One region of the Acinetobacter sp. GG23 genome, then DNA from elsewhere that is predicted to be linked to it. Evidence: predicted binding sites of a transcription regulator. Region 1 holds the regulator's gene; each other region holds the start of a gene.
The links. The regulator PhoB, encoded in region 1, activates phosphate uptake and scavenging genes when phosphate is short. The targets are predictions, from matches to a motif close to TGTCATNAANCTGTCATAA.
Positions count from the first base shown of each region.

Region 2: the regulator PhoB is predicted to act here: its motif matches at 4,038-4,056, upstream of AC3CAU_RS10725 (porin).
Region 3: the regulator PhoB is predicted to act here: its motif matches at 1,894-1,912, upstream of AC3CAU_RS14120 (inorganic phosphate transporter).

Region 1 covers NZ_JBYMDJ010000010.1:32,434-40,143, reverse strand. The annotation lists gene AC3CAU_RS14675 (OsmC family protein) at 1-267, shown strand, start outside; gene AC3CAU_RS14670 (glutathione S-transferase) at 366-1,013, shown strand; gene phoR (phosphate regulon sensor histidine kinase PhoR) at 1,037-2,395, opposite strand; gene phoB (phosphate regulon transcriptional regulator PhoB) at 2,421-3,131, opposite strand; gene AC3CAU_RS14655 (TetR/AcrR family transcriptional regulator) at 3,357-4,061, opposite strand; gene AC3CAU_RS14650 (SDR family NAD(P)-dependent oxidoreductase) at 4,295-5,143, shown strand; gene AC3CAU_RS14645 (hypothetical protein) at 5,728-5,910, opposite strand; gene AC3CAU_RS14640 (hypothetical protein) at 5,942-6,118, shown strand; gene AC3CAU_RS14635 (MATE family efflux transporter) at 6,224-7,591, opposite strand.
Region 2 covers NZ_JBYMDJ010000006.1:15,709-23,418, reverse strand. The annotation lists gene cydB (cytochrome d ubiquinol oxidase subunit II) at 1-572, opposite strand, end outside; gene AC3CAU_RS10735 (cytochrome ubiquinol oxidase subunit I) at 569-2,155, opposite strand; gene cydP (cytochrome oxidase putative small subunit CydP) at 2,155-2,346, opposite strand; gene AC3CAU_RS10725 (porin) at 2,813-3,895, opposite strand; gene AC3CAU_RS10720 (HIT family protein) at 4,152-4,565, opposite strand; gene AC3CAU_RS10715 (YARHG domain-containing protein) at 4,598-4,867, opposite strand; gene AC3CAU_RS10710 (NAD(P)-dependent oxidoreductase) at 4,949-5,821, opposite strand; gene AC3CAU_RS10705 (alpha/beta fold hydrolase) at 5,832-6,923, opposite strand; gene AC3CAU_RS10700 (O-succinylhomoserine sulfhydrylase) at 7,060-7,710, shown strand, end outside.
Region 3 covers NZ_JBYMDJ010000009.1:99,723-107,432, forward strand. The annotation lists gene AC3CAU_RS14115 (hypothetical protein) at 1-1, shown strand, start outside; gene AC3CAU_RS14120 (inorganic phosphate transporter) at 227-1,846, opposite strand; gene metH (methionine synthase) at 2,277-5,969, shown strand; gene AC3CAU_RS14130 (YfbU family protein) at 6,066-6,572, shown strand; gene AC3CAU_RS14135 (hypothetical protein) at 6,575-7,042, shown strand; gene AC3CAU_RS14140 (endonuclease domain-containing protein) at 7,143-7,511, opposite strand; gene AC3CAU_RS14145 (hypothetical protein) at 7,507-7,710, opposite strand, start outside.

The DNA.
Region 1 (7,710 bases):
TATGATTTTATTTGTTCAGGCTTGGTTTCTTGTACTATGATTACGCTGCGAATGTATGCCAGTCATAAAGGCATAGAGCTGGGCGAATTTTCTGTTGAAGCCGATTTTAATGCCAATAAAGAAGGCAAAGAGTGGATTGAACGCCGTTTGTCTTTTGCACAGCCCTTATCGGATGAGCTAAAGCAAAAAATTTTAGACATTAGCAGTAAGACACCAGTGACCAAAACATTGTTACGTAGCCTAGAGATTCATACGGTACTTGTCTAAGTTGATATACAGATAAAAATGACATTTTGTGTAAAGCAGGATGTCATTTTTTTAGGGCTATGCGTATAGTCAAAGCAGAAAAAATAGAGAGCAAAATAATGATTACATTGCACCACTTAGATCAATCGCGTTCTTTTCGAATTTTATGGGCCTTAGAAGAACTGGCCCTCAATTATCAGGTCAAGTTTTATAAGCGCTTACCCACTTTTGCTGCGCCGCCTGAGTTAAAACTGGTTCATCCTTTAGCCAAAGCGCCGGTATTGACCGATGCTGATCAAACCATTGCCGAATCTGCGGTGATTTTACAATATCTGCAAGAAACCTATGATCAGCAGCAGAAATTTAAACAGCAGAATAAAAAAGATCAGCAGCAATATCGCTATTGGATGCATTATGCGGAAGGTTCACTCATGCCTTTATTGGTGATGCAGTTGGTGATGAGCAATGTACCAAAACATGTACCCTGGCTGGTGAAACCGGTTGCAAAAAAAATTACTGGAGGAGTGAAAGCCGGATTCATTCAGCCGCGTTTAAAAGATCATATTAACTATTTGGAAGACTATTTGGCTAAGCATGAATATGTGGCAGGCGAATTTTCTTTTGCCGATATTCAGATGGGTTTTCCACTTGAAGCCCTGCAGTCACGAACATCAGGGTCTTATCCTTATATCGCGGCTTATGTAAAACGTTTGGCGGAACGTCCGGCTTATCAGCGAGCAAAGTTTAAAGAACAGAACTTGGCTTGAGTTGAATTAGATATGCTGTACCTCTAGCTCATGTGATAGAGGCGTTCTTTAGGAAAGATTACTTTAAAGGTCGAACCTTGATTTTCTTTCGATTCAATTTCTAAATATGCGCCGTGTTGCATCAGTACATGTTTCACAATCGCCAGTCCTAAACCGGTTCCGCCAGTTTGACGGCTACGTGCACTATCGACACGGTAGAAACGCTCGGTTAAACGCGGCAGATGTTTCGGGTCAATCCCGATCCCGGTGTCCTCAACCGTAAAGATGCCGTGTTCACCGTCATCATGCCAGCCCATGGTAACAGTTCCGCCTTTAGGGGTGTATTTAATGGCATTGGTAATCAGGTTGCTGAAGGCACTGGCAAGTTCGGTATCTGAACCAATCAGGTCGCAATGACTGTCGATATCCAGATTCAGCGTGTGATGGTAGTCAACGTTGTAGGCTTGAGCATCATCAAACAGTTGGTTCATCAGACTTGGCATTTCAATAATCTGGTTTTTGGCAATTTGCTTGCTACTTTCTAAACGTGAGAGTAACAGCAAGTCATTGACCAAGGCATTCATGCGCTTGGTTTGTGCCTGCATCTGGTCAAAAGCACGTTTCCAGCGCGGATTTAAATCTTCCTGGTCGGTAAAGGTTTCAATATAACCACTGAGTACGGTTAGGGGAGTACGTAATTCATGCGAAATATTATCGACAAAGTCTTTACGCATTTGTTCTAGGTTATGCATGCGGGTGACATCATAAGCCACCAATAGACGACTTTCGCCCCCAAAACGGGTCATTTTGACTTGGACATAATGATCTTCAAAGGCGGAAGATTTCATTTTTAAGCCATCAGGTGCCTCGTCAATATGGTTGAAATATTCAATAAAATTTGGCTGACGCAGCAAGGTTAAAATATTACGACCACGATCTAAAGGTTGAATGCCGAGCAACTTTTCCGCTGCCGGATTCCACCATTCAATCTGGTGTAATTCATCAATTAAAACCACAGCTTCGGCTAATGCAACCAAGGACGATTGAGCGCGATCAATTAAGCCGACCATTTCTGCCTGGACAATACGTTCGTGACGCTGTGCGCGATAAACATTAAACAGCAAGGCACCCCAAATCCCCCCCAAATTGGGTGGGACATCGTAAGGGCGGTTAGAAATCCATTCATTCACCAAATACAGTGAGCGGAGTTGCAAAGCAAAAAACATCGCGAAAGCGATAAAAATAAAAATCCAGAAATACCCAATCCCGATACCCATTAAACCTGCTATCAGCAGTAAAAAGGCGAGTAAACGTAAGTCTTGCTTGGCAAAAGTCCATAAACTGCTGTAACGGAATCGTTTATGGTCTCGTGCAAGTTCTGGGACAGGGTAGGGTTCATACATAAAACACAATTTACCTAAAAAACGACTAACCTAAAGCGACATCTGTGCGGGTAGAAAAACGATAACCTGTGCCACGAACGGTTTGTATGTAGCGATCTACCCCAAAAGGTTCCAGCACTTTACGTAAACGGCGAATATGCACATCAATAGTACGGTCTTCAATATATACGTTACCACCCCAAACCTGGTCAAGCAATTGAGCACGGGTATAGGCACGTTCTGGATGGGTCATGAAGAAGGCCAATAGACGGTATTCCGTAGGTCCCATCTCTAAAATACTGTCTCCATAACTGACACGCTGGCTGACTGGATCAAGGATCAGGCCATTGGCATCAATGGTTTTTTCGCCACTTAATGCATTGGCACGACGTAACACCGCTTTAATGCGTGAAACCAGTTCCCGAGTCGAGAAAGGTTTGGTCATATAGTCGTCTGCACCTGCATCGAGACCTTGTACTTTATGGTCTTCTTCACCGCGCGCAGTCAACATAATCACTGGAATTTCATTTAAGCTTTCATCGCGTTTCAAGCGACGGCAGAGGTCAACTCCGCTGATACCACCTGGTAACATCCAATCTAATAAAATAAGCGCAGGGCGTTGATCCACGATCATTTGGTGGGCTTGTTTGGCATCTTCTGCCTGTAAGCATTGAAAGCCTGCCATGTCTAAAGATGTATGAATCATCTCTCGAATGGGAAGTTCGTCATCGACGATTAATATATAGTCATCTTTCACAACGCAATATCCTATTTGATGTTAACGGTGAACCGTTTTGTATTTATGACAGGCTTATTACAAAGATTAATTATGACAGTATCATTGCAGAAAAGGGCTATATGCCAATTTTAGCAAAGAAATGTGACAATTTTTATGCGAAAAAATAAACAATTTAAAATAAATCAGTCATATAAATTTAACTATTTCAATAGATTGTGATGATTTTTAACCTAAATTTTAAGATCAACTTTGTTTTTTCACTATTTTTTCTTTTTCTGAAAAAGTATCGAGTAAAGATAGAAAAACAAGACTGCAAGACGATAAAACATCTTGCATCGATTGTTTGAAGCCACTGACTACCCAGCGAATCGCAATTTGTGTGACATATCCATTTAGCCCAGTTGCGACTAAAGAAATTTCACGTTCAGAACGGTTAATGTGCGGCATCATCAACATGACAAAAGCATGAATCATGCGGTCAAAACGCAACATGGTTTCATGAATGGTGGCTTGATTATGCAGCTCCTGAACCAGCATGGCATCAATATAAATAATTCGTGCCATACCTGGATTATCTTTTAAAGTGGTGAGTAAAGCGGTTAAGCCAGATTCAATCATTTTTCGCGGATCGGTTGATGCCTGCATGATGGCTTGCATGACATTGTGTTGTAACTGATCAATCAATTTTAAGAAGATGGTTTGAAAAAGTTCATCACTTTTCTTAAAAGATTCATAGAAATAGCGTTCAGTCAATTTGGCTTCATTACAAATATCTTTTACCGTCACCGCAAAAAAACCATGCGTGCCATAAGCCTCAATACCCGCTTCAATCAGCTTTTCACGACGTGCCTGTTTACGCTCAGTTAAAGACAGGCCTTTAAATTGGCGTTCTTTGGTTTTTGAGGGTTTATTTTGTTTTTCTTCAAGATTTTCGTGTTGTTCAGTCATAAATGTCGTGTGCCGAATTAAATCCAGGTTTGCCCTATGTTAACAATAATTTAATCGTAGACCTATGCTCGAAATGGACAGATGCTGTCTGATCTTGCGATTGATTCCATATTATATTGACAATGATGATTGTCAAAATTATATTAGAGGGATGAACTGCACATCATCCCTACAGAAAAAGAATCGAAATGTTTAGATAGGTGGCGCAGAAAAAAATTGAATAAGGATGTGTAATGAAGAATTTTAAAAATAAAGTTGCTGCGATTACCGGTGCCGGTTCAGGTATTGGTCAGCAATTGGCTGTACTTTTGGCCAAGCAAGGTTGTCATTTGTCTTTAAGTGATGTGAATGAACAAGGCTTGGCACAAACTGCTGAATTGGTAAAACAAAGTCATGTGCGCGTAACCACCAAAAAGCTTGATGTGGCTGACCGTGATGTCATGAAAGAATGGGCTGCAGATACCGTGCAGGATCATGGTTCAGTAAATATGATTTTTAACAATGCCGGAGTTGCCCTAGGTTCAACTGTTGAAGGGGCAAGTTATGAAGAACTGGAATGGATTGTAAACATTAACTTCTGGGGCGTAGTCTACGGTACCAAAGAGTTTTTACCTTTAATCAAGAAATCGGGTGAAGGCCATGTCATCAATATTTCCAGTCTGTTTGGTTTAACGGCTCAACCGACCCAGTCTGCGTATAATGCCACCAAGTTTGCAGTACGTGGTTTTACTGAATCCTTACGTCAGGAACTGGATATGGAAAACTGTGGGGTGAGTGCGCTATGTGTTCACCCAGGCGGTATTCGTACCAATATTGCCAATGCAGCAAAAATGAATGACAGTATTCGAAGCCTAGGCATGCATCCTGAAAGATCAGCAAAATCTTTTAATAAATTATTGCGCTGTCCTCCTGAAGAAGCAGCGCGTCAAATTATTGAGGCTGTGCAAAAAGACAAGCGCCGTTTATTGATTGGTAATGATGCTAAAGCTGTTGATTTGATGCAGCGTATTTTGCCGACCGGGTATCAGCGTGTTATTGCATTGGCCACAAAATTAGGCAATAGGAACAAGAAATCGGCTTAAAACCTAGATATTAAAACCCGCAAATAGCGGGTTTCTTTATGCCTTAAATACCCCAAAACTGGCTAAAACAGGATTGAAATCAAAAAGAACTTATATCTAGAAATAAGAAATAAAAATAGAGAAACTAACAGAATTTAAATAAGTAAGGGTTTAAATATCAGTACTTAAATTACGTTAAAATCAAATTTTTTAATAATAGAAAAAATAAGTTAGATCAAAAAAATCTTATAGAGTGGGCATGCATTTTGCGAAACAGCAAAGACGAAAATATGAAAAATAGCCCACTGCCTAGATGCAATTTACATAATTTAAAAGCAATACCGCAACGCTTAAGCATGGTCAACATGATTTCAGTTCAGTTCAGTTCAGTTCAGTTCAGTTCAGTTCAGTTCAGTTCAGTTCAGTTCCTGATTTGTATGCCCATTTGTGGTTAGAGATGCTATCGCTAACAGAAATAGATTTAAAAAATCCCTGTTGGATGATCTGGATTATTGATCATGTGAATTATCCGAAGTTTGTTTCAGTAAATAAAAAAAGACTAAAGAGCAAACCAGCCGCATAGTGTAGAAGAAAGCATCCACTTCCTAGCAATCTCCAAATTTTTGTGTCACTTCAATAAAATCATCCGCACGTTCGCAACGGACTTTTGCGTCCAGATGCGCAGTAAACCCAAAGCTGCGTGCCGTATCCGCGGAAAGGGTAGTCACCACATTTCGTGTCACATGACCTTTACTGATATGGTCTAAAGAGGCATATTTAGGTACCAAACGCTAGGATTCTTCATAGGGGGTCGAGGACGTGGCAATAAAACCAATGTGTTTGGTGACTGCTGAAATGGCCACGAATAATATTACCGGTTTGAAACCCATCCTTTGCTTGTTTTTAGAAGCACTATGGTTGCTATTCACCGATAAACCATTGGCAAAAAAAATCCATCAAATCAATTTTTTACTGCAGTTTTTGCCAATTCAATAACGTAATTAATGCTTAAATTATTCTGGGAACGAGACTGCGGATGACTCCACCCGGCAGCGTGCTGTAAGGTGGTTGGAAAAGGCAATAACTGGCTTAAATTGATTTTTAAATTAGGGCTTGAACCGTTTTTTTCTTCCACACAAACTGATAATACAGACCTTGTAGAATACACAAGCAGACAAAAGCCAATGCATAAGCATACCAGATGCCCTGTAAACCCCACCATTGACTGAACAAATAGGCACATGGCACTTCAATGCCAATAATGGCAACAATATTAATGATCATTGGAACAGTTACGGTACCGCTGGCACGCATGATTGAAGCAAAAATGGCGCTCGCACCAAAAAAGATAATCGACCACAACACAATAAATAAAAGTTGCTGCCCAAGGACAACCACCGTCGGGTCAGTGATGAACAGCGCCATCAAATATTTTGAAAATAGATAAGCCAAAGCCACCAAACCACCGGTAATCAGGATATTCATACCGAGGGCAGTACGCGTCACTTTGTTCAGGAGTTCCGATTTCCCCGCACCAATGGCTTGAGCGGCAAAAATGGAAGCGGCAATAGAAATAGACAGGGCAGGGAACTGAATATAATTCAATACCTGATTGACTGCACCATAAGCGGCGGTCGCATGTGAACCATAACGATTCACCAAGCCTACAATCACCAAACCGGCAACGGATGTCGTGACCATTTGAATACCGGTTGGAATGCCTAAACGCAGAATAATTTTACTGAGTTCAGGTTGATGACGAATATGGCCGAGCAGATGACGGTCAGGTTTTAAAGGATGATCTTTTTTATTTAAGTACAGGGCCAAAAAGATTAGTACTGCCAGATAACCGACAATGGTGGCAATGGCAGGTGCAACAATGCCCATTTTAGGAAAGCCAAAATACCCTGCAATTAGTACCGGAGTAATGAATACGCCAATCAGAATAGTCATACCAGAAGCAATTAGCGGTGTAGTGCTGTCGCCGACACCGCGCAAAATTGAAGTATAAATGATATAGATAAACAGCAAGGGGCTGCCGGCAAGCATCCACTGTACATAAGGCAATGAAAGATGCATCACATCCCGATCTGTCCCTAAGGCAAGCAAAATATGTTCAGCAAAAAACACTCCCAACAGGGCAATAATACTACCGCCAATTAAAGTCATGAACAGGGTTGAACCGACCACACAGCGGACTTTTTCAACATTTTGAGCGCCCCAGGCTTGCCCAACCAATACCGTCGCGCCCGCTGAAAGACCAATCACAAAAGCCATCAGACAAAACAAAATCGGAAAAAATACAGCCACGGCGGCAATGGCATTTACCCCCATCATTTGCCCGACAAAAATGGTATTAATGGTTCCAGATAGGTTTTGTAAAATATTGGTCGCAATCAATGGCAACAGGAAAATTAAAAAAGTTTTCCATAATTTTTGTTGATTGAGTAATGGTTGATGATGAGGCATTGAACGTCCTGTAAAAGGTATTTTTATCATTTTCAGACTTAAGCTCACCCTACCTGAGTTCGCTTAAAAAAGCCTTAGTGATTAAGTAACTAAGGCTTGAAATGATGAAAAAATCATGA
Region 2 (7,710 bases), on a different contig from region 1:
CGAAGCATTAACCAAGCCCCGCCATGCGCGCACAGCATAGATAGGCTGACCAGACCGCAAACAATCGCGAACGGATTAAGCAGTGCAAAGAAGCTACCGGTATAAGTTGAACGTACTGTTTCATCTAAGGTGAATGGTACACCTAAGAACATATTACCGAAGGCAACACCGAACACTAATGCAGGAACTGCACCCCCAACAGCTAAACCCCAGTCCCAAGACGTACGCCATTTTTTGTTCTCAAGTTTAGAACGATAGTCAAAGCCTACAGGTCTGAGGAATAAAGCGAAAAGTACAAGCAGGAGCGCCCAGTACATGCCGGAGAATGCTGTGGCATAAACCATAGGCCATGCAGCAAACAGTGCACCACCAGCAGTAATGAACCAGACCTGGTTACCGTCCCAGTGTGGGGCAATGGTATTGATTGCCGCACGACGTTCGTCATCGTTTTTGCCCACGAAGGGCATAATTGCCATGGAACCCATATCGAAGCCATCGGTGAGGGCAAAGCCAATCAGCAGTACACCCACCAGAACCCACCAAATGATTTTGAGTAATTCATATTCGATCATGATTGAGCCTCCGCAGCAGCGTGGTTTTGAGCATCAGCTTTTTCAAAATGGTATTTACCAGTATGTAAAGAACTTGGACCTAAGCGAGCAAATTTGATCATCAAGTACATCTCGATAATCAGAAGTACTGTATAGAACGCTGCAAGCGCTAAGATTGAACCCCAAATATCACCAGTGCTTAAGCTTGAAGCAGAAAGATGTGTAGGTAAAACCTCACCAATGGTCCACGGTTGACGTCCACCTTCAGCCACATACCAGCCAGTCTGTGTAGCGATCCAAGGCAATGGAAGTCCGTAAAGTGCAAATTTAAGCAGCCACGGTTTGTTTTCTGCATTGCGTTTAGCCACTGCATAAGTTGCCAGGATAAACAGAAGCAGCATCAAGAAACCAGAAGCAACCATGGCACGGAACGAGAAGAACAGGGCAGTTACGTTAGGAATAGTATCCTTGGTTGCTGCCTTGATTTGATCTTCAGAGGCATCCACTACATTTGGTGTGTATTTTTTAAGAAGCAAGCCATAACCCAGGTCTTTCTGATTTTCTTGGAAAGACGCCATAAGTGCTGGAGAGCGATCGCCTGCACGAAGTTTTTCAAGTTCGGCATACGCATTCATACCATTGCGGATACGAAGCTCATGTTGAACCATCAAGTCTTTCAAACCAGTCACTTCTTTATCAAGGGAACGCGTCGCAATAATACCCATCACATATGGAATGCGAATAGCGTAGTCAGTGCGTTGTTCTTCCTGATTTGGAATACCAAACAATGTAAATGGAGCGGGAGCTGGGTGAGTTTCCCATTCTGCTTCAATTGCAGCTAATTTGGTTTTTTGTACATCACCCAGTTCATAACCGGATTCATCACCTAGTAAAATAACCGATAATGTAGAGGCTAAACCAAAGATTGCAGCAATCGCGAAAGAACGGCGTGCAAAGGGCAGATCACGTTTTTTGAGCAAGTAATAGCTGGAAATTGCCAGAACGAAAACTGCACCAGTCACATAACCTGAAGATACAGTGTGGACAAATTTAACCTGAGCCACCGGGTTGAAAATCAGCGCGCCGAAATCCACCAACTCCATCCGCATGGTTTCAAAGTTAAACGCTGCACCGACAGGGTTTTGCATCCAGCCATTGGCAACTAAAATCCACAGTGCCGACATGTTGGAACCGAGTGCAACCAGCCAGGTCACGCCTAAATGCTGAGCTTTGGAAAGTCGATCCCAGCCGAAGAAGAAAAGACCAATAAAGGTCGATTCCAAGAAAAATGCCATTAATCCTTCAATAGCCAGTGGCGCACCGAAAATGTCACCGACATAATGCGAATAGTACGCCCAGTTTGTACCAAACTGGAACTCCATGGTTAAGCCTGTAGTTACCCCTAAGGCAAAATTAATACCAAAAAGTTTTCCCCAGAATTTGGTCATGTCTTTATAAATTTCCTTACCGGAAATCACATAAGTGGTTTCCATAATGGCAAGAATAAAAGCCAGCCCAAGAGTAAGAGGTACAAATATAAAGTGATACAACGCGGTCATTGCAAATTGGAACCGCGAAAGATCGACCACGCTTTCAGAAATCATCAACGTGTCTCCTTGATTTGGGAAGGACTGCCGGCAATACGCTCGGCAACTTGAGAGTCAAAATTTTTGGGAATAGTGGGCGCGTCGAACCAGATATTTTTAATCAGCAGCAAAAGAGCAATCTTAATTATTAATATGATTGTAATCTCTCTAACTAATCTTTGATTAAAATCTTTGGGTATTAAGCTCATGCAAATAAGCCTATTTTTAAAATATAATTATATTATTAAACAAAAAGTAACTAAAAATAAATAGAATAAACACTTAAAATAAAAATATATTATTTATATTAATTAAAACAATAAGTTAATAATATGGTTTATTAAAAAATAAACTAATATTTGACTATTTTAAAGTTGACTAAAACACTTAGTATTAATATTTTTAATCCCGACTAAAATACTCATATATTATATTTAAAGTTGACTAAAACAGTTGTATTTTTATATTTTAAAGTTGACTAAAATACTTTGTTTTATCGCGGGATAATATTTATTAAATGAGATTGGGTTGTATTTTAATTAAAATTTGAGTATTTAAAAAAATAGAATAAGGCGGTGTGAAAGTTAAAGAGACTCTTTATAAAAACTGTCCTGAATATTGAGTTCAGATAAAAAAAGACCGCCCTTAGGCAGTCTCATATTAACTGTTGTGAACTTAGAATTTAATTTCCATACCTAAGCCGTAAACATTTTCATCAGCATTTGGAATTGCTGCAGCAGCTCCAACGTTTGTGCGCTTATTGTCCCACTCGCGTTGTACTGCATTCGCAAATAATTTGGTTTGGCTGTTTAGTTTGTAATCTGCACCAATACCCCATTGTTTTGCCGAAGTATCGCCAGTCCCTGTAGCTACAGTCCAGTCAGTGTCAGCTTTTTGATATTGAGCTTTAAAAGACCAAGGGGTATTTGCAAGCTTATACGTTGCCGAAACTAACCAAGCTTTTTCTTCTACATTCTTGTAGGTTTCAGTACCTAAGTAATCAGAGATTTCTGCAGTTTGCCACATTGCACCTAAATATAAACCAGTCGCACCAATTTTACCTAGGTCGAAAGACCCACCAATACGGATTGCATCAGCAGGAGCATTTGAGATGCCGACAGCAGCAAAGTCACCTATGGATTTGAAGTTTCCTGCAATAACACCTTCGAAGCCTAAATCTTTATTGGCATATGAAAGTGAAGTAGAAAGTCCATCACCAACGCTATCACGAGCACCATCTGTATAGTTTGCAGTATCACTGGTGGACTCACCTTGTTGCGCTTGAAGAGCGAAAACTAATCCACCCATCAGTTTTGGATCGGTTTCAATACCAATAACATTTTCTACACGCTCTTCGCCGTACATCATTTCTTTAATGTCAGCGTGTGCATAGTCATTGAATACATCACGATAGCCGCCAGCAGCATCTTTAAATGGGGTATCCATAATACCTGCTTTTAAAGTACCGATATCAGCCCATTTTAAACCGGCGAAAATATTACGTTTTTTAAATACATCATCTCCACCATCGACATCAATTTCCCATTCTGCTTGGTAAACAGCAGCGAGTTTATCAGTCAGTTTCTCTTCACCCTTAACACCAATACGGGAAGCATTTGAGTTGAGTTCTATTTTATCATCTTTTCCATCATCATAACTGTCAACACTAACATTCACTTTACCGTACAAAGTTGGTGCCGCTTGTGCTGCACTCGTCCCCATAGCCGCTACTACAGCAGCGAGAAGCAATTTTTTCATTGAGATTTCTCCAAAACACGGTTCTAAATGGCATTTGCCTTACTTAACACTTCTTTTTAGTTTGCTTGAGTACAAAAAGTTACAGAAGCTCACCAACTTGCTATGCAGTATCTGTAATCTTTGTGACAAAAAAGTGAATGATAAATGACAGTTTGATGACGTATTTAAGTTGATCTTTAAACTAAATATTTGTTTTTTATTCTGTATTTATAAAAAAAATGGAGCCAAGGCTCCATTTTTTTGAATTCATTTTAAATCAAAGCGCAGCTTTAATTCTTTCAGCCAATGCGTGGATTTTTTCTTGATCACCCATATGTAAAGCATGTTTCCCTAATTCATGAACCGAGCTTGGAATAAGGTGGAAATGTACATGTGGAACAGTTTGACCTGCGGAGGCACCTGAAAGTTGCATCAGTACAATACCTTTGACCTCAAGGGCTCTTTCCATCGCTTGTGCAACCTTTTGCACAATTTGAATAGTATAAGCCGCCGCTTCAGGAGGAAGGTCAAGCAATGTGATCGCTGGTGTTTTAGGAATCACCAATGTATGACCTTCAGCTTGTGGCATGATGTCCATAAAAGCGAGGACTTGATCATCTTCATACACTTTAATTGCAGGAATTTCGTTGCGGATAATTCGTGCAAAAATATTTTGATCATCGTAAAGCATGGCTAATCCTTGAAAGTGATTGGGTACTGTAATTATTTACAGTTCAATTCTTTCTGACGATCTTTAATGGCGTCAAGTCGTTGTTGCTCTTTATCCGAAAATTTTGGTTTAGTTGTATAGCAATTATCATTGCCAAACTTCGCCTTGGCGTCAGGGTCTTTGAAGCAAAAACCTTTAGATGCATAAATGACATCGTGGTCATTCTTTAATTTTTGACATTCTTGCTCTGGCGTAGCTGCAAAAGCATTAGCCCCAATAAAAGTTGCAACACTGGCAAAAATTGCAATACTTAACTTAGTCATGAGAGTTTCCTCTGTAAGAACATTGTGTATAACACATAATCACAATATTAGGTTTCGTTATCATTATTCAATGGCGAGTTATTACTCAAGTGTAATTTTACTCCATGATTCATACATTTTTACAGCGCTTGAAAAGTCACTGTCTTTTTCTGCTAAATCACTAGACGCTTGAATTAAGCTTTGAGTAAGCGCAATCACGGGTGCAGAAAGTTTAGCCTCACGAATCAAGTCTAAAGCAATACCGGTATCTTTGGCTAACAATGGTAGGGCAAAGGTTAGAGGGAAACTACGATTTAAAATACGCTGTGGTAAAACAGTTTCGGTTACACCGCTTTTACCACTGGATGCATTAATACAATCCAGTGCTTCATTCAAGTTTACACCATGTGCCTTGAGCGCAGTAAAACCTTCTGCCACTGAACATAGATTTACAGCCAATAACATATTGTTAACGGCTTTAACCGCAAATCCTGCACCCGGGCCACCGACATGTTTGATCAGTTTACCAAAAGCCTGAATTGCAGGCAGGGCTTGTTCGAAAGCACTCGCTTCTCCGCCAATCATTACCGTTAAGGTCGCATTTTCTGCACCAATGGTCTGACCACTGACTGGTGCATCAAGGAAATCTACATTTTGTGTTTTAAGTAGCTTTGCTAGATTTTTTGCAGATTCAGGAACACCACTGGTGCAATCTACCCATACAGCACCGGATTTAATCTGTACCGTTGCAATAAGTTCTTCCACTTCATTGCTGGTCGGTAAGCAGGAAAAAATGATGTCTGCCTGAACTGCCTGTTCAAGTTCAACAGCCTGAGTGCCAAATTCAGTTGCATGCTGGTTGGCTTTTTCGAAATTACGATTCCATACATAGACCGTGTCGAAATGTTGAGGTAAATGTGCTGCCATACGGTAACCCATAGCACCTAAGCCGATAAATGCAACTGACTGAATCATGATATGTCCTTTATATTTTACTTGATCTGTGTTTTAGCCAGTTGGTCATAAATGGCCAGAATTCATTGGCACTAGATTGACTCGACATCAACCCTAAATGACCACCCGGAATAAGAGTAAACGTGACATCCTGGCTATTTGTCAATTCAATTAAAGGCTTAACCGCCTCTACAGATACGATTTGGTCGCTACGACCCGCACCCACCAGTACGGAGCACTCAATATTGTTTAATTCGATATTCTTATCTTGCAATTGTATAACGCCATTTTTTAGCGGATTTTGTAGCCAGACATTAAAAATCATATCCTGATTGATCCCGCCAGGATAATCCATCATACGGTTCAGGAAATGTCCCATAGTGGCATGTTCGTATAAAGCTTGCGGGTTATCAAGGTTCGCTAAAAACTGCTTTTGGCTTTGTACCCATCCTATAGGATCAATAATTTTAAAACCGAAAGCATTCAGGAATCCCGGAGTATGGAGCAGAGATTTGGGTAAAGTTTCAGAATAGATCTTGTTTTGTAGCACTTTGTTTTTAGCAATGAGTTGATTGGTCTTTTGAAATAGTTTACCAATACGGCCGGAAGCATAACTGTCCACCGGACTACCCAGTACAATCAGGTTTTTGACAAAATTTGGTTGTTGTAATGCGGTATACAGCATCACAAATACACCCGCCATACTCCAGCCATGCAGGGAAATTTCATCGCTGCTAGAATGCTGACGAATTTGTGTAATGCAATGGGGAATGGCATCGTCAATAAATGACATAAAATTGAGTGAGCGATCTTTATAGTTATATTGACCCCATTCGATTAAATAGACATCAAAACCACTATGCTGAAAGTGCTTTACCAATGAGCGATAAGGGTATAAGTCATAAATTGCCATGTTAATTGCAAGCGGGGCCACAAAGACTAACGGTTCTTTATATTGTTTATCTGGTGAAGCGTAATAACGTAGGCGAGTGTGTTTATATTCTGCAATGATTTCATAGGGTGTAGTTTGCGATAAAACCAGCGATTTTGAATTGAACAAACTTGTTGACAGATTTTTGAGTTTGCTTTTATGTTTGGCAATTCTATTTTTAACTTGAATCATTGCTGAGGTTACTAACATTAGGTGGATTGATCGAAGTGTAGGCGATATTTATGCATTATACCTTGACCTTAAATGCTATAGGCGCTCAAAATGTTGGCAATTATTAGCAACGGCAGTCCAGGACTAGGTAGAGAAGATGAGCCAACAAGACGACATTGAATACCAATTAGATACTTTAGCCATTCGTACAGGTCATACACGTAGTTTTGAAGGTGAGCACGGCGAGCCAATTTTCCTGACCTCTTCATTTGTATATGAAGATGCAGCAGAAGCAGCCGCTAAATTTTCAGGTCAGGAACCGGGAAATATTTATTCGCGTTTTACCAATCCGACTGTAGCGATGTTCGAAAAACGTTTAGCTGCCTTGGAAGGTGCTGAACGTGCTGTAGCAACCAGTTCGGGTATGGCAGCAATTATGGCTGTTGCAATGTCATATTTGAAAATGGGCGATCATGTGATCTGTTCACGTGCAGTATTTGGTTCGACTGTATCTTTGTTCGAAAAATATGTGGTTAAATTTGGTGTAAGTATTGATTTTGTTGATTTGACAGATTTGCAAGCATGGAAAAGTGCCATCAAACCTGAAACTAAATTATTGTTTGTCGAATCTCCATCCAACCCGCTTGCTGAAGTTGCCGATGTTCAAGCCTTGGCAGATATTGCCCATGCGAATGGTGCATTACTTGCAATTGATAACAGCTTCTGTACGCCAGTATTGCAACAACCGATTAAATTTGGTGCGGACTTGGTGGTTTATTCAGCGACTAAATATCTCGATGGTCAAGGT
Region 3 (7,710 bases), on a different contig from region 1:
GGATTATTCTCTATTATTATTATTTTAGAAAAACTCCCTTTCCTGTTAGGAGATGAGAATTCTCAGAATATATTCTAAGCTCGCAAGGGAGAGGCTTAAATCATATTTTATATTTAATTCTCTCCATGTCATACAGAATATATTCCTCCTCCCAAAGGGAGAGAGCAATAAGTATGAGCCATAAAAAAAAGCTGCAATTGCAGCTTTTTTATTTCAAACCGAGATCTTAAACAAACTGCAAGAACAACCAGAACAGACCACCTGATAAACAAATGGTAGCAGGTAGCGTGAAAATCCATGCTGAAAGAATGGTTCGTACCATCTGGAAGTTTAAGCCGGATTTGTTGGCCACCATGGTACCTGCAACCGCACTGTTTAATACATGTGTTGTCGATACCGGCATACCCAAGCCATCTGCTGCCGCAATAGTGGTCATGGCAACCAGTTCAGCTGACATGCCTTGGCCATAAGTCATGTGGTCTTTACCAATACGCTCACCCACAGTCACTACAATTCGCTTCCAGCCCACCATGGTTCCAAGACCAAGCGCAAGCGCTACTGCAACTTTTACCCAGGTCGGAATGTATTGCAAGAATGAATCGAGGTTTTTACGGTATTCCTTGACTGTCTTGGCTTGACTTTCTGACATTGCAGGAAGCTGCTTAGTTTTATCTAAACGCTTGAATGCAGTCGTGCTTAAGTACATATCATTACGGATAGTCGAAACTTGTTTTTCTGGAATATCTTTTAAATCACCATATTTGGCAACGTGATTACCCAAGTGATCGGTCAAACTTGCCAAAGCAGGCACCACTTCAGGTGACATTTCTTTAGTTTGAATATACTTGGTCAACACTTCACGCGCTTGTGTATCCGGAATATCTTGATGATTTGGATAAATAACTGCCGCAGTTTGCACAGATAACTGTTCAAATGATTGGATATGCTGGGTGTCCAGGTTTTTATTCAATGAGTACGCCAAAGGTACACAACCGATCAAGATCAGCATGATTAAACCCATGCCTTTTTGACCATCGTTTGATCCATGCGCAAAACTTACCCCAGTACAGGTAAAAATCAAGATGGCACGAATTAAAGGCGGTGGTGGTTTGTTGCCTTCAGGGGGTTTAAAAAGTTCAACTTGCTTTTTAAAGATTTTTTTTACCAATAAGAATACTATTGCAGCAAAAGCAAAACCAATTAAAGGCGAAAACAACAAGGCTTTACCGACTTTAATCACTTGGTCCATATCTACGCCACTGGCACCATTACCCATGTGCAGGAGGTAATTCATAATGCCCACCCCTAAAATCGAACCGATTAAAGTATGTGAACTAGACGCAGGAATACCCAAGAACCAGGTACCCAAATTCCACAGAATCGCCGCAATCAGCATGGCAAAAACCATGGCAAAACCAGCACCAGAACCGACATTCATAATCAGTTCGACAGGCAATAAAGCAATGATGCCGTAGGCTACTGCCCCACTTGCCACCATCACTCCAAGGAAATTACAAAAGCCTGCCCACATCACAGCAACAGGGGCAGATAAAGCATTGGTATAGATGACTGTCGCTACCGCATTGGCAGTGTCATGAAAACCATTAACAAATTCAAAGCCTAAAGCAATTAACAACGCAGTCGCTAAAAGAATAACGGAATATAAACTTAATGTCGGGACATGTGACAAATCAGCTGAAAGTTGAAAGCCGATGTACACCAAAGTAGAAATAATAACCGTGAGAAACACCGGCATAAAAAATTTCGGCGTAGCAACATGCACATTCGTCGATCTTGCTGGTGCTGATGGCACCTGGTCTTGGACGGGAGGAATATTAGAATTCATGCAGACGGTTCAAGAGGATAATAAAATCCCCTTATTGTTCAATTTAATTGTGACAATTATATGACAAAAGGATGCCATATAAAGCCAAATTTCAATAATTGGCTTAATTTAACTCATTCAACTTTATCTTGATGAGCCGAACTGTTTTAAATCCATCAATTTGCATTATTTAAAGCTAAAAATAGTTTGTGCCTCAATATTTCAAAATGCATGAATACCTTTAGACAAGATATTTCTAATAATCAAATTACCCAGCTTGTCGTTATCTGTAGCCGATCATAGCCTGCTGATATTTCAATTCGATGAAAAATTCGGCACTAACGGGCTTATTTTAAGCTGTGTGTCACGATGTCGGCTGAATATTCCTCAAAGGCAGTGTAATTCTGCTAAAATGATGCCCATTTTGTATTCCATCGGATTGGGGTTATTTATGTCCACGCTTGCCACCCTGAAAGAGCTTCTCGCCAAACGCATCCTGATTATTGACGGCGCTATGGGTACCATGATTCAACGCCATAAACTAGAAGAAGCGGATTATCGGGGTGAGCGTTTTGCTGACTGGGCATCTGACCTCAAAGGTAACAATGACCTTTTAGTCCTGACTCAACCGCAGATTATTCAAGGCATTCATGAAGCCTACCTAGATGCTGGTGCAGACATCATTGAAACCAACAGCTTTAACGGCACACGTGTTTCAATGTCTGACTATCACATGGAAGAACTGGTTCCGGAAATTAACCGTGAAGCAGCACGTATTGCTAAAGCGGCTTGTGAAAAATATTCAACACCAGATAAACCGCGTTTTGTTGCCGGTGTGCTTGGCCCGACATCGCGTACCTGTTCGATCTCGCCCAATGTAAATGATCCGGCATTTCGTAACATTAGCTTTGATGAACTGAAAGATAACTATATTGAAGCGGCCCATGCCTTAATTGAAGGTGGCGTCGATATTCTGCTCATTGAAACTGTATTCGATACGCTGAACTGTAAAGCGGCTATTTTTGCAGTCAAAGAAGTATTCAATCAGCTCGGTTATGAATTGCCGTTGATGATTTCAGGCACCATCACCGATGCTTCAGGTCGTACCCTGACCGGCCAGACTGCTGAAGCGTTCTGGAACTCGGTTCGTCATGGCGACTTGCTATCTATCGGCTTTAACTGTGCCTTGGGTGCAGATGCGATGCGTCCGCACGTTAAAACCGTTGCAGATGTGGCCAATACCTTTATTTCAGCACATCCAAACGCAGGCTTACCGAATGCTTTCGGTGGTTATGATGAAACCCCTGAACAAACTGCAGCATTTCTTAAAGAATTTGCAGAAAGTGGCTTGATCAATATCACGGGCGGTTGCTGTGGTACAACTCCGGATCATATCCGTGCCATCTACAATGCAGTAAAAGACATTGCGCCGCGTCAGATTCCTGAGATTAAACCAGCCTGTCGTTTAAGTGGTTTAGAGCCATTCAACATTGATGAAAATTCTTTGTTCGTCAACGTGGGTGAACGTACCAACGTGACCGGTTCAAAAAAATTCGCGCGTTTGATTCGTGAAGAAAACTATACCGAAGCTTTGGAAGTTGCCTTGGATCAAGTACAAGGCGGTGCACAGATTGTCGACATCAACATGGATGAAGGCATGCTGGATTCACAGGGAGCGATGGTTAAATTCCTGAATCTGATTGCCTCTGAACCGGATATTTCCCGTGTGCCGCTGATGATTGACTCATCAAAATGGGAAATTATTGAAGCCGGCTTGAAATGCGTACAAGGTAAACCGGTTGTAAACTCGATTTCCCTAAAAGAAGGTTATGAGGAGTTCGTACATAAAGCACGCCTGTGCCGTCAGTATGGTGCAGCAGTTATTGTCATGGCATTTGATGAAGATGGTCAGGCTGACACGGCTGCGCGTAAACGTGAAATCTGTAAACGTTCTTATGATGTGTTGGTAAATGATGTCGGCTTCCCTGCTGAGGACATTATTTTTGACCCGAACGTATTTGCGATTGCAACAGGTATTGAAGAACACAACAACTATGCTGTCGATTTCATTGAAGCAACCGGTTGGATTAAGCAAAATCTTCCACATGCCATGATTTCTGGTGGCGTATCTAACGTATCATTCTCTTTCCGGGGGAATGAACCGGTTCGTGAAGCCATTCATGCCGTGTTCCTTTACCATGCCATTCAACAAGGCATGACCATGGGGATCGTGAATGCGGGTCAGCTGGCGATTTATGATGACATTCCTGCTGAATTAAAAGCTGCGGTTGAAAATGTAGTATTGAACCAGAATCAGGGCGAAAGCGGTCAGGATGCCACTGAGAAATTACTTGAAATCGCGGAACAATACCGTGGTAAAGGCGGTGCGCAGCGTGAAGCTGAAAATCTGGAATGGCGTGAACAGTCTGTTGAAAAGCGTCTTGAATATGCTCTGGTTAAAGGTATTACCGCTTATATTGATATCGACACTGAAGAAGCACGCTTACAAGCCACTCGTCCTTTAGATGTGATTGAAGGTCCGTTGATGTCGGGCATGAACGTGGTGGGCGACTTGTTCGGTGCAGGTAAAATGTTCCTGCCACAAGTAGTGAAATCTGCACGTGTAATGAAACAAGCCGTGGCCTGGTTGAATCCGTACATTGAAGCGGAAAAAACTGAAGGTCAGACCAAAGGGAAAATCCTGATGGCGACCGTTAAAGGCGACGTGCACGATATTGGTAAAAATATTGTCGGCGTGGTACTGGGCTGTAACGGTTACGACATTGTTGACCTTGGCGTAATGGTATCTGCGGAAAAAATCCTGCAAACCGCGATTGATGAAAAAGTCGATATTATTGGTTTATCTGGTTTGATTACACCTTCACTGGATGAAATGGTCTTTGTTGCCAAAGAAATGCAGCGTAAAGGTTTCCATGTGCCGCTTATGATTGGTGGTGCGACGACGTCTAAAGCACATACAGCAGTAAAAATTGACCCGCAATATTCAAATGATGCAGTGATTTATGTAGCAGATGCTTCACGCGCAGTCGGTGTTGCGACTTCCCTGCTTTCACCTGAAATGAAACCCGAGTTTATTAAAGGTTACCGTGAAGAATATGCCAAAGTACGTGAGCGTATTGCCAACAAGCAACCAAAAGCAGCAAAACTGACTTATACCGCTTCAATTGCAAATGGCGTTAAAATTGACTGGACGAACTATGTGCCACCTAAGCCAAATGTTCTTGGTCAGCAAGTTCTAAAAAATTATCCGCTTGAAACTTTGGTGCCATATTTTGACTGGACACCATTCTTTATCTCCTGGAGTTTGGCAGGCAAGTTCCCTGCAATTCTGACAGATGAAGTGGTGGGTGAAGCAGCAACAGATTTGTATGAACAAGCGCAAATCATGTTGAAAGATATTGTAGAGAACAAGCGTTTTGATGCACGTGCCGTATTCAGTCTTGCTCCTGCAAAACGTACCGGTGCAGATACGGTCTCGATTTACGATGAAAATCAAACCGCAACACACAAGTTTGAACATACTCGTCAGCAGTCTGACAAAGTTTCAGGTAAACCGAATTTCTCTTTAGCAGATTTCATTGCGCCAGAAGATACCAAGCTTGAAGATTACTTGGGTGGTTTCACGGTATCGATTTTTGGTGCGGAAGAAATGGCGCATGAATACAAAGCCAAAGGCGATGATTATTCTGCAATTTTAGCTCAGTCTTTAGGTGACCGTTTTGCAGAAGCCTTTGCGGAGCATTTACATGAGCGTATCCGTAAAGAGTTCTGGGGTTATCAAGCGTCTGAACAATTGTCGAATGATGAACTGATTAAAGAGAAGTATGTCGGGATTCGTCCTGCACCGGGTTACCCTGCCTGCCCAGAACATTCTGAAAAAGCGACTTTGTTTAACTGGTTAGATTCGACCAATGCCATTGGTACCGAACTGACTTCTAGTTTTGCAATGTGGCCGCCTTCAAGTGTTAGCGGTTTCTATTACAGCAACCCTCAGTCTGAATACTTTAATGTTGGTAAGATTGCACAGGATCAGTTGGATAGTTATGCAGAGCGTAAAGGCTGGTCAATGGATGAAGCGAAGCGTTGGTTAATGCCAAACTTAGATGATTCGATTGAGATTTAATAATTTTGAGATAAAAAATCCCCTCAATTGAGGGGATTTTTTATATACAACTATTATATTTTTGCTAATATTTAAAAGAACCTTTGAGAATAAAATATGCAACTAACTAAAATTGAAAGACTTAATTTAATTCATCAATACTTAATTCTAGAAAAGCTATACCCTGAATCTCAACCCCATTATTCAGAGTTAAGACAAGCTTTAGAAGATGGATATTCACTACATTACTCTTGGTGCTTTGAATCTTTAGGAAATGATATGCCTGAAGATGAATGTAGAAAAGTTTTAGATATCCTTGATATGTACAGAGCAATTGCCTTCAGTTCTGAAAAAATCAAATCCACTAAAGTTACTGAGCATTATTATAATATCTTTAGAGGTTTTGATGGAAATGAAGAAGGTCAATATATGCAATACACCAATTTTTTTATTAAAAAATTAGGTCGATTTGATGAGCTGTTATATGGAAATGAAAATAGATCGTTCAACTCACATAGTAATATGCTTAAAAGATACTCAAGAATGCTAAATATTTGGATCAATGAAATGAATAAGAATTACGATTTAAACGAAGAACAAATATTAAAAATTCTAGAAGCTTAAATATGGAATTAAACACAGGACTTACATTGCTTTCCGTTGTTTGTACAGGGGCAACTGTTTATTATACTTTTACATCCAAGAAATACTTTACTGTTGTTCAAGAATACTTTCAAACTGTTAAAAAGCATGAAATAAATAACACTTTAAAAGTAGCTGCTGCTGAAATGAAAAAGTTCGGCGCTGGATGTACTGAAGCTAGTTTAAAAGGATTATCTCCTAAGTCACATTCTACAACTTGCTCAAAGGTACAAGATGTAATATCAGAACTTAGACGTAATCAAAAATCTTTACGTACTAAATCTTTTAAAGTAGATGAGATAGTGAATGAACTAGATAATCTTTTATTGATTTTCTCTAGAATTGCTGTTGTAGAGACTAGTTTGTTAATGACTAATGGCAAGCCATTGTACGATAAACTCAATGAATTAGAATCCCACTTCGACCCTTCAACCTCTATTCCAACTCATTAAAGTATGTAATCCCTCCTAACCTCCCTTTAAAAGGGAGGAACTCCTTGAATTCTATGTCGTCATTAAATTTGTGTGAAGTCCCCCTTTATCAAAGGGGGACTTAGGGGGATTCTAATAACCGAGTAATCACGTCATAAATTACTTGAACCACCACATCCGTTTCGTTCAAAATCTGCTGATTATCAAACCTCAACACCCTCAAACCTAACTCTGCCAAAGCAACATCACGAATAGAATCGGCTTTTAAACCTTCAATTGTATAGTGCTGCCCACCATCACATTCAATCACCAAATTGGCTACTGGACAGTAAAAATCCACAATGAAATTTAAAATTGGTTTCTGCCGATAAAACTGTAAGCCTGATATTTGCTTACTACGTAGCAGTGGCCACAACAGCTTTTCAGCTTCAGTCATGTTGTTACGTAAATCGCGTGAGGGTTGTTTTAAGTATTTATTGTGGGGTTTAATTTTTTCTCACTCTTATCTCGACCACATTCCAATGGTGCATCATTTCCCGTATAAAAATAAAATATACAAATAGATAAAAATGCTCGCTACTGTGCTGCTCTACATAATATTCAGTATGTTCAACAAATTCATTAAAGGCATGTTCAAGCTTTATTCGGTCTATGACTGTTTCATTGTTAAAGAACAGTTCTGATAACTG